2 regions of the Paenibacillus sp. plas6 genome follow, and region 1 is predicted to be linked to the other one. Evidence: riboswitches for the same ligand, from Rfam matches in the RefSeq annotation. Region 1 holds a riboswitch; the other holds the start of a gene.
The links. Region 1 has a riboswitch for cyclic di-AMP ahead of AC2TDL_RS15695 (hypothetical protein). Riboswitches for the same ligand answer to the same signal wherever they lie in the genome.
Positions count from the first base shown of each region.

Region 2: it holds a riboswitch for cyclic di-AMP, as region 1 does, so the genes downstream of both, AC2TDL_RS08795 (C40 family peptidase) here and AC2TDL_RS15695 (hypothetical protein) in region 1, are expected to answer to the same signal.

Region 1 covers NZ_CM170151.1:3,568,926-3,574,305, forward strand. The annotation lists gene AC2TDL_RS15685 (family 78 glycoside hydrolase catalytic domain) at 1-1,036, opposite strand, end outside; gene AC2TDL_RS15690 (AraC family transcriptional regulator) at 1,202-2,089, shown strand; gene AC2TDL_RS15695 (hypothetical protein) at 2,199-2,630, opposite strand; cyclic di-AMP (ydaO/yuaA leader) riboswitch at 2,635-2,782, opposite strand; gene AC2TDL_RS15700 (aldolase catalytic domain-containing protein) at 2,961-3,920, shown strand; gene AC2TDL_RS15705 (Glu/Leu/Phe/Val family dehydrogenase) at 4,324-5,380, opposite strand, start outside.
Region 2 covers NZ_CM170151.1:1,965,095-1,970,474, reverse strand. The annotation lists gene AC2TDL_RS08805 (hypothetical protein) at 1-53, shown strand, start outside; gene AC2TDL_RS08800 (MFS transporter) at 116-1,300, shown strand; gene AC2TDL_RS08795 (C40 family peptidase) at 1,506-1,988, opposite strand; cyclic di-AMP (ydaO/yuaA leader) riboswitch at 1,995-2,146, opposite strand; gene AC2TDL_RS08790 (glutamine--tRNA ligase/YqeY domain fusion protein) at 2,330-4,003, shown strand; gene hisC (histidinol-phosphate transaminase) at 4,108-5,178, shown strand; gene AC2TDL_RS08780 (RrF2 family transcriptional regulator) at 5,372-5,380, shown strand, end outside.

The DNA.
Region 1 (5,380 bases):
GCCAAATTTTATTTAGCAGCTCGTTTGCGGAATGAAATTGACAAGCTTGTTCATCAAGCGGGTAGTGTCGCACAATGACTGCAAAGCTATCGAGATTAAGAGAGTCAAGTGCGTCAGTTAACACTTCAACATAGCGAAACGCTTTATAATCGTATAGTTCAAGCTCATCCTCTGTACCGGAAAGTATCCAACGATCCTCATAAATGCAATTGCAACGCATATCATAACGTACACGCTCATTAGGGAGGAGTTCCTCACCACAGCGGATGATCACCTCTTGTCCAGCTTTGCCGTTTGCTTTCATAGTAAATTGTCCAGTTAGCTCACTGCCAAAATCAAGCTGAAAGCCGCCTTTAATTGCAGTAATTTGCTTAGGTTTTACTCTGTAAATAGAAAGAGCAGAGGTTGGCTGTTGCATCAGACGATGATCATCTGATAGCAGCTCCCATGCAAAGAACCAATCTGAATCATCCAACTCATTTGTGCGCCAGCCCTTTTTCGCCAATCTGCTGTCAATATATTCGCAGAACTGCGTATTATAGCCAATGATTGGTCCAGCTTGATATTCAGCAGCACGGGAACATTTCCAGCTTCTATCTGAACCTAGCAGATGCTCGCCATCTATTAGCAGCTCAGCAATCATTCCTTGTCGATGATCGCCACTGCTGTAGGAGCGACTAATAAGCCCGTGATAATAGACATGTACGGCTATTACATTAGCTCCCTGCTGCAAATACGGTGCAATGTCATATTCATTATAAAAATAGTGATAATAATTGCTTTGTGCTGGACCTTGCCCAATAAAATGACCATTGACATAAAGCTTATAATAGTCATCCGCTGTAATATATAACTTAGCTGCTAGTGGCGTTTGTAACAGTTGAAAACTTTTTCTAAATTGCGTATGGATATTAGTTAAATCCTTTCGATGTGCTGTATTGTTTATTACGTCATGCTCTTTACCATAAACATCAAGCGGCTTTAAGTTCTTAAAAAGCGGGTCAATTATCCACTTTGCTTGCCAGCGTCGATCCATTGCAACTTCCCTCCTGAAATTGAATACACATTGTATTTTAGCTTAATGGTGGCAATGAAAACTTGGGCTTTTCAACGCTGTATTAAGGGAAATTGACGCTAATATAGCCTTCTACTACAATTACAAGCAGAAGGATTACTTGCTAGAGATGGGCGAGGGATGATAATGGAGCTATATTCTAAGGAAAAATATTTAGAAAGCGAAGTTTTTCCTTTTGCTGTTTTGTACTATAAGACGCTTCCAAGTCGAGGAATGCGACCGCATTATCATGATTTTTTTGAAATAGTTTATGTAGCGGATGGTGAAGGGGAGCATATTTATAAGGGACGTTCCTATAAAATCGTTAAAGGTGATTTTTTTGTCATTACGCCTGGTATTGAACATGATTATATTGTTACTGGCGATACTCCTCTAGAGGTTTATAATGTAATGTTCCTGCCGTCATTGCTACATACAGAATTAGCAAGTCTTGCAGCAGAAGCTCCATTTGTTAACTTGTTTTATGTCGAGCCATATTTAAGAGAAACGATTAATTTTGATTCCCATCTAAAGCTGTCCTATATGGAAGCACAAGAGGTAAAGCGAAGAATTGATCATTTAAATTTTGAATTTACACGTAAGCAATTAGGCTATCGACTTGTTATTAAAGCACTATTGGTTGAGCTATTAGTTTATTTAAGTCGTTGTTATGAAGGAAAGGAGCTCACTCAGCTTTTTCCTAGTGATGATATAAAGGCGATCATGGGGTTATGTGAATTTATTGAACAGCATTATGCACATCCAATTCATTTAGAGCAAGTATGTCGAATGTGCGGAATGAGCCAGACGGTTTTTACTAAAAAATTTAAGCAAATTGTCGGCAAAACGTTTATTGAATATCGGAATGAGGTGCGGATTAAAGCAGCGTTACAAAAATTAATCGAGAGCGATGAGAAAATTGTTCATATTGCTCAACAGGTTGGAATTGACGATCTTAGTCATTTTAATTATTTATTTAAGAAGCAAGTGCAGCTAACACCAAGACAATATCGTAAGCTGCATCGCAAAATATAATTTTAGCAAGGAATCGCGACCGTAGTAGAGGTTCGCAAACTGATTTTTACGCATGCAAAAAAATGAGCAGCATCGAAAGTTTGATACTCTCAATGCTGCTCGCTAGTAATTATACAGACAAATACTCAACTGCCCGTTGTTTTAAAACAGCTTCTTCGTAATAATGATGCTCCGAGTTCGTATCAGGAAGAAATTTCAACTGATGCAGAGCATTTGTGAATAGATAGAGACAACGTTCGTCACAGTTTATTGTGTTGTTCATTTGCAGTTCAACTTGTTCTGTAAGACGAGCCATTGTAGTAGGACCAATAAGCGGGGATAGTTGCTGTTTCCAATCTTCAAGATTAAAGTTTGAATCTCCATCATCAATAAAAATTTCACTCCAGCCATGTCCGCGATTGCTTGAAATCCGCAGACAAACTCGATAACCATTGGCATCAACTGCTAGAGCAGGTATTACGAATACTTCAATTCGTTGAATGTGCAAAATATGTGATTCATGCTGCACATTTTGAAATTCATCGGATGGACAAACTGACATTCTACATCTCTCCTTTGCACGCTGACGAGGTTAGCTGTCGGGTTCGGGCTAGAGAGTAGGCCCTACTGTCATCGCTTCCAATTGACATGATTCACCCCTGAAGACTTTGGGTCCCCCGCTTTTTCTAGTGAAAAATTAAGCGTATATTAGTATTATTTTAAATCTTTAAACAGAATTTGTAAATGAAAGCTCATGCATTATAAGATAAACAAATCAGTGGACTAGCAGGTGCATAATAATTTTTATTTTGCGTTATTTTATGATTTCAAGTATGATGATTAGAACGGTATATATTTAATACAGTAAATCAAAGTCAAAGGAGCAAGTGATATGCAATCCAATACAGCACATTGTAAAATAGTTGACTGTACAATTCGTGATGGCGGATTAGTTAACAATTGGGATTTTAGTGTTGAATTTGTTCAGCACTTATATAATAGCTTAAACGAAGCTGGCGTTGACTATATGGAAATTGGCTATAAAAATTCTCCTAAACTGCTTAAAAGCACTGGTTCCGAGGGACCTTGGAGATTTTTGGATGATGATTTTCTTCGTAAAGTTATTCCAAATAAAGGGAATACGAAGCTTTCAGCACTTGTCGATGTTGGTCGTGTAGATGAACAAGATATTTTGCCACGCAGTGAAAGTATGCTTGATCTGATTCGTGTTGCTTGCTACATTCAAGATGTTGATAAAGCTCTTGAGTTAGTTAAAATTTTCCATGATCGCGGCTATGAAACTACTTTAAACATTATGGCTCTTTCTAATGTAATGGAAAATCAATTGCATGAAGCCTTTAAACTGATTCGTGAAAGTGTAGTTGATATTGTATATATTGTTGACTCTTACGGCAGCTTAAAACCAGATGATATGGCTTATCTTGTAGATAAATTTAAAGAGCACCTGCCTAACAAACGTTTAGGTGTTCATGCTCATAATAATTTGCAGCTTGCTTTCGCTAATACGTTGCTAGCAGCAGGTAAAGGCGTGGAGCTGCTAGATTCATCTGTTTATGGAATGGGTCGTGCGGCAGGGAACTGTAATACTGAGCTATTGGTTTCAGAGCTGCAAAACGCTAAATATAATGTACGTCCGGTGCTCGATATGATTGAGAAATATATGATTCCGATGCGCGAAAATGTAGAATGGGGATATATTATTCCATATATGATTACTGGAATTTTGGATGAGCATCCTCGTTCAGCGATGGCTTGGCGCAGAACTGAGCAAAAGGATCAATATGTTGATTTCTATGATCAGCTCACAACTCCAGAAATGGCAAACAAATAAGTAAATTGCCAATAAAGAGGCTGAGGGAAGCTTCTATACGAAAAACTCCGAAAGCAGTATATTCGGAGTTTTTTTATTTCGGCTAAAGATAACTGTTGAAATTTGCTGCCCTCCAAAATCTTGCTTTAATATAAAAAGGGAATGGATTACATGTATTAATTGTATGTTGAAAGGTTCGTAATTTTGCATTCAGTCATTACAGTCATTACAAAAGTGTGATTACTTACTGAAAGGATGATTACAATGCCTTTAACACACGAATTTGGGATAATTGATGATTTTGACAGTCGAAAAATATACGTTAACTATTTTGCAATAGGATGTGAACGGGGGAGCACCTGCTACTCAACACTGCATAGTTAAAAAGAAAAGGCTGGTTTTTTCCAGCCTCATAAGTTTTGTATTAATATAGTTTTCCTTGGCGATAAAGAATGTTACATAATCGATTAACAGCGTGATTATAACAACATTGACGCAAGTTTTGCGGCTGATCAAAGAAAGTTGGAAGCACTTGATCGAGCGTATCGGTCATTTGCTTGTAGAGCAGCTCATAGACATGCTCCTCACTGTAATATTTCGTTTCTCTGCCTTGCAACCATTCAAAATAGGAGACAATCACTCCACCAGCGTTGGCTAATATGTCTGGAATAACCACAATATGTCTTTTAGCTAATGCATCATCTGCCTCACCAGTAATAGGGGCGTTTGCGCCTTCTACAATAATTCCTGCTTGCACAGAATCAACATTATTTTTATGAATTTGCTCCTCTAGGGCAGCTAGAAATAACACATCAACCTTTTGGTAAAGCACTGCTTCTCGGTCTAATATCTCTGCTTCAATTCCTGCTAATTGCAGCTGCTCCTTAGTTGTCGGCAGCTCACCATGATTTTGCTTAGCATAAGCAAGCAAACGATCAATTGCTAAGCCATTTTCATGATATAAGGTGACGTTACGATCGCTAACTGCTACTACACGATGCTTGTAACTATCCGTAAACGCCTCTTGCGCGACAACTGATCCTACGTTACCAAAACCTTGTACAGCAATAGATAGTGGCTTATTTAGATAAGGCAGGAGGCTATTGACATATGGATTGTTTAGTGCTTTTAGCTGAGATAGATGCGTGCTTACATAATTGTTCAGTAAATATTTCAGTACAAAATAGACCCCTTTACCCGTTGCTTCACGTCTGCCAAGCGAGCCGCCAAATGCGATGCTTTTTCCTGTGAAGCTTCCTAAGTAAGGTTGACCTGGATGCGTGCTTTTATATTCAGCGGTCATCCAATCCATTTCTCGTTCGCCTGTGCCCATATCAGGAGCAGGAATATCTTTATCGGGACCTAAAATATCAGAAAAATATTGCACATATTTTTTACAAATTTGATAAAGCTCACGCTCTGAATATTGCCGCGGGTTAATGCCTACTCCGCCTTTTGCTCCGCCGAATGGAACGTTATGC
Region 2 (5,380 bases), 1.6 Mb from region 1:
TAATAGAAATTGTTGCTAGAGGCGAACGACAAGCTGTAGTTCATCTTATTTAGTTTAGGCGTTGTTAATTTGATAACTTTTCGAAGAATTTACAACTGATAAAGGGTGCATAGTAGTGAAAAAAATATTATGGCTTGGCTGCTTGTCATACCTAGTTATTGGCATAGCTCATATTATTGGCGGATCGATATTAGAACAAATTGTGACGCACTATGAAATAACGTATGCACAGGGCGGACAATGGATCATGAATCAATTTTTTGGTTACTTGGTTGGTGTTTTGCTTGGTCCAATGCTTTCAAAAAAGTTTGGTAAGCGGATAACCGTTATTATAGCTTTTACTTCATTAACACTAGCTGAGGCAGTTTACAGCATGTTTCCTCCATGGGAACTGATGTTAATTGTAGCGCCGTTTGCCGGTTTTGGATTTGGGATGATTGAATCGGTCATTGGTTCATTAATTATTGATTTATTTAAAGAACAGACAGCATCAGCAATGAGTCGGTTAGAAACCTTTTTTGGCATAGGAGCTCTATTCATTCCATTAGCTGCAGCGGTATTGATACGTTATCAAATTTGGGAATGGTCATTTCCAATTTTGGCGGCGATTAGTGGTTTAACCTTACTTCTATGGGCGAGTTTATCGTTTGGTAAAGATGTGGATACAATGATTGCTCAGCCTTCTAATCAGGTTGGTGAAGCAAGACAGGTAGCTCTAAAATATAAGCGCCGTGCAATTCCTTTCTTAATTTTAGGGATGATCTTTTTCTTCTTATATGTTGGTGTAGAGATGAGCATATCTCATTATTTACCGTCGATTATGATTGAGCGCAGCGGTTTATCAGATTCAAGCGCTGCCAGCATGCTTGGCTTATTCTGGTCGTTTATGGTTATTGGGCGCTTAGTATGCGGTGCATTAGCTGATCGCCACGGCTATATCAAATATTTAATTGGTTCTATGGCCATTGCTGTTTTAGCGTTTATTGGGATGGTGTTATTTAAACAGCAATATGCACAGTTTACGATGATTGCATTAAGCGGGTTAGGCTTCTCAGGAGTGTTTGGTATTGCTTTAGTTTATGTCAATGCTTGTATCCGCGGGATGACTGATCGTACGACGAGCTTACTTGTTGCTTGCGGAGGGATTGGCGGAGCACTGCTGCCTAAGCTGACTGGCTGGCTAATGGATAATTATACTGCAGCGTTAACTGTAAGCTATGTAGCCATCTTAGTTGCTGTAATGCTAATGTTTATGATTTTTATGATTTTAGTTGGACGAAATCAAAATTTACAGCAGTAGAGTAGCTTGTGCTTGAAATTGAATATGGTAAGATGGGCTGTCCTGAAACGTAAGAATTACTGATCGATTAGGCAGCCCATTTCATTTTTAAAAGAATAAGGCATCATAAAACGATGACAGTTGGCATAGCTTTATAAGGAACAATAAAAAAGACTCGTACTCTAGCGATGAGTGCACTAGAGACAAGTCCTTATGTAATAAATCTTTAGTTACTGCCTTCAACATATTTTGCATATTGATCATCTGATAATATGCGTCTTGCAGTCACGTAACGTGGCTTGTAGTAAGAAGAATCTAATGAATCAACCGTAACTCCTTTAGAAGTTGAAGCATGAGCAAATTTTCCATCTCCTACATAAATGCCAACATGTGTGATGCCACCGTTGTTAGATCCGCTTGTATCAAAAAATACTAGATCCCCAACGCGTAAATCAGATTTTGCAACTTTAGTTCCTTCACTAGCTTGATCAGCAGAACGGCGAGGCAAATCAATATTCATTTTTTCAAATATGTATCGAACAAATCCTGAGCAATCGAAACCGCTCGTAGTATTACCGCCGTACTTGTACTTTGTTCCCTTCACATCCTCAATATTGTCTAGCATTGAAGACGAGCTTGCAGAAACGCTTGTTGCTGAAAAAGTAAGAAATAGAGCTAAAGCCATCAACATCATGCCAAATTTCTTCACAATTAAGTCTCCTTCCGGTATTGCCGACGAGGTTAGCTGAAGGGTTCGGTCGAAGGACTCCCTATGAATCTACTAATTTTGTCTAAGAGATTCAATTCACCCGAAGTGGTTCCCCCGTTCCTTACACAAAGCGTATAAGAATTAGGCATAAGAACTAAGTTATTTACAAGCTATATAATAAACTGAAAATTTAATTCTGTGTAAAATGTGAGAAGATTTTAATCGTTTTCATTTTTCTCATAATCGATTAGTGCTCATTTCAAGCTAGAAATGGGTGTAATTTCATAAAAATTTGTGTATCATAGGAGGATAAATATTCGTTGTGTGAAAGGTTGATCAAGATGGATAACACTAATGAAACGAAATCGGCGTCTTCTAATTTTATTAGAAATATCGTTATCGAAGATTTGAAGGAAGGACGTGTTAATGAAATTATAACGCGTTTTCCTCCTGAACCTAATGGCTATCTACATATTGGACATGCCAAGTCGATCTGCCTTAACTTTGAATTAGCAGATGAGTTTAAAGGAAAAACCAATTTGCGATTTGATGATACAAATCCAGTTAAGGAAGATACAGAATATGTAGAGTCCATTATGGAGGATGTAAGATGGCTCGGCTTCGAATGGGATGGATTATTTTACGCTTCTGATTATTTTGAAGAAATGTACAATCGTGCCGTGTTACTAATTAAAAAAGGTAAAGCCTATGTTTGTGATTTGTCAGCAGAAGAAATTCGTCAAACACGTGGAACGTTAACTGAGCCAGGCAAAAATAGTCCTTATCGCGATCGCTCAGTTGAAGAGAACCTCGACTTATTTGCTCGTATGCGGGCAGGGGAATTTAAAGATGGCGAACGAGTACTGCGCGCAAAAATCGATATGGCTTCTTCTAATATTACGATGCGTGATCCTGTTTTATATCGTATTGCGCATGCCCATCATCATCGTACAGGTGATGCATGGTGCATTTATCCGATGTATGACTTTGCTCACCCAATTAGTGATGCAATTGAAGGAATTACTCATTCCATCTGTACGTTGGAATTCGAGGATCATCGTCCATTATATGATTGGGTAATTGCAGAATGTGAGATGGAGGCAACTCCTCGTCAATATGAATTTGCCCGTTTAAATATTACTAATACGATAATGAGTAAGCGTTATTTAAAAATGCTTGTTGATGAAGGCATTGTAGACGGCTGGGATGATCCTCGCATGCCGACAATTAGCGGTATGAGACGTAAAGGATATACGCCAGAAGCAATTCGCAATTTTTGTCGTGAAATTGGTGTTGCTAAAGCAAATAGTACAGTAGATGAACGCAACCTAGAGCATTTTATTCGTGAAGATTTGAAGCTGAAGGCACCACGTACAATGGCTGTTCTTGATCCGATTAAAGTTGTGATTACGAACTATCCAGAAGGACAAGTGGAATATCTTGATGCTGAAATTAATGCCGAAAACCCTGAGATGGGTATTCGTAAAATTCCATTTTCACGTGAAATTTATATTGAGCGTGAGGACTTTATGGAAAATCCGCCAAGTAAATACTTCCGCTTATTTCCTGGAAATGAAGTGCGCTTAAAGCATGCTTACTTTATCGTGTGTAATGAAGTGATTAAAAACGAGCAAGGGGAAATTGTTGAGCTTCACTGTACCTATGATCCGGAAACGAAGTCAGGAAGCGGGTTTACTGGCAGAAAAGTAAAAGGGACAATTCACTGGGTCGAAGCATCGACAGCTATTCCTGCTAAGCTAAGACTATTTGAGCCGCTGATTGTTGAAGCGCCAGAGCTTAAAGATAAACCGTTCCTTGAACGAATCAATCCAAACTCGTTGCGTGAGGTTAAAGGGTTTATTGAAGAAAACATGAAGGATGTAGCTGCAGGAGATAAGTTCCAATTTTTCCGTCATGGTTACTTTAGCGTAGATAGAGCGAAATCAGAAGATGGATTACTTGTTTTCAACCGTATTGTATCGCTAAAAAGCTCATTTGATCCGAAAAAAGCTTAGTTGCTGCAAGATAGCTGGGAGCACGCTTAATGCGCGCTAAGGTTATAAATGCAGTAAAGCATTTGTTGCGATACATGTTGAAATGTTAGAGGAGTGTTATAACGTTGAGCAAATACTGGAGTCCATTGACTGCTTCACTGGAGCCGTACGTACCCGGTGAGCAACCAAAGGATAAAACATATATTAAGTTAAATACAAATGAAAATCCTTACCCGCCGTCGCCTAAAGCGATAGCGGCAATGACGGCGGCGATTAATGAGGATTTGCGGTTATACCCTGACCCAAACTGCGAGGTGCTAGTAGCAGCACTGGCGAAACAGTACGGCTTAACATCTAAGCAAGTTTTTGTTGGCAATGGTTCTGATGAAATTTTGGCTTTTGCTTTTGCTTCGTTTTTTGATCCAGCCAAACCAGTATTGTTTCCGGATATCACATACAGCTTCTATAAGGTGTATGCAAAATTTTATGGGATTACACCGAAGCTAATTCCGCTTGATGAGCAATTTAATATTCCAATCGACCAATTTAAAGGAGAGCATGGCGGGATTATTATTCCTAATCCTAATGCACCGACTGCGATTCCACTAGGGCTTGATGCTATTCGTCAGCTTATTGAGCAAAATCGTGATCAAGTGGTCATTGTCGATGAAGCTTACGTTGATTTTGGTGCAGAGTCAGCCGTGCAGCTTGTAGACGAATACGATAATTTGTTAGTGATTCAGACTTTATCAAAATCTCGCTCACTAGCTGGCTTGCGCGTTGGCTTTGCTTTTGGTTCAGAGCAATTGATCGAGGGCTTAAATCGTACGAAAAACTCATTTAACTCTTATACTTTGGATCGTGTTGCACTGGCAGGGGCAGTTGCAGCAATAGAGGACAAGCAGTATTTTGCAGAAACTACAGCAAAAGTAGTTGCTACGCGTGAGCGTATAAGCAAGTCTCTGCAGGAGCTTGGCTTTCTCGTAACACCTTCTAAAGCAAACTTTTTATTTATTTCTCATCCTGTAATTCCAGCCAAGCAGTTATTCGAAAAGCTGCGCGAGCAAGGGGTGCTTGTTCGTTACTTTGCTTCCCCGCGTATTGATAACTTTTTACGTGTTAGCATTGGAACTGATCAGGAAATGGATAGCTTTTTAGCGGCAATCCAGCATAATCTTGCTGAATTAAAGGGATAGTATTATATACAACAAATAGGGATGCTCAGATCGTCAGTTATTACCTGACCTTCCAAGCATCCTCACTTTATTTAAATTGGAATGATGAACATTGAAGTTTTAGTAATTATGCCAGAGGCTTAGAATGTACTGATATTGACAATGAGAACTGTAACGGTTATTATTACAGTATAAAGCAGGGAGGTTCACTGAAGTGAATAGT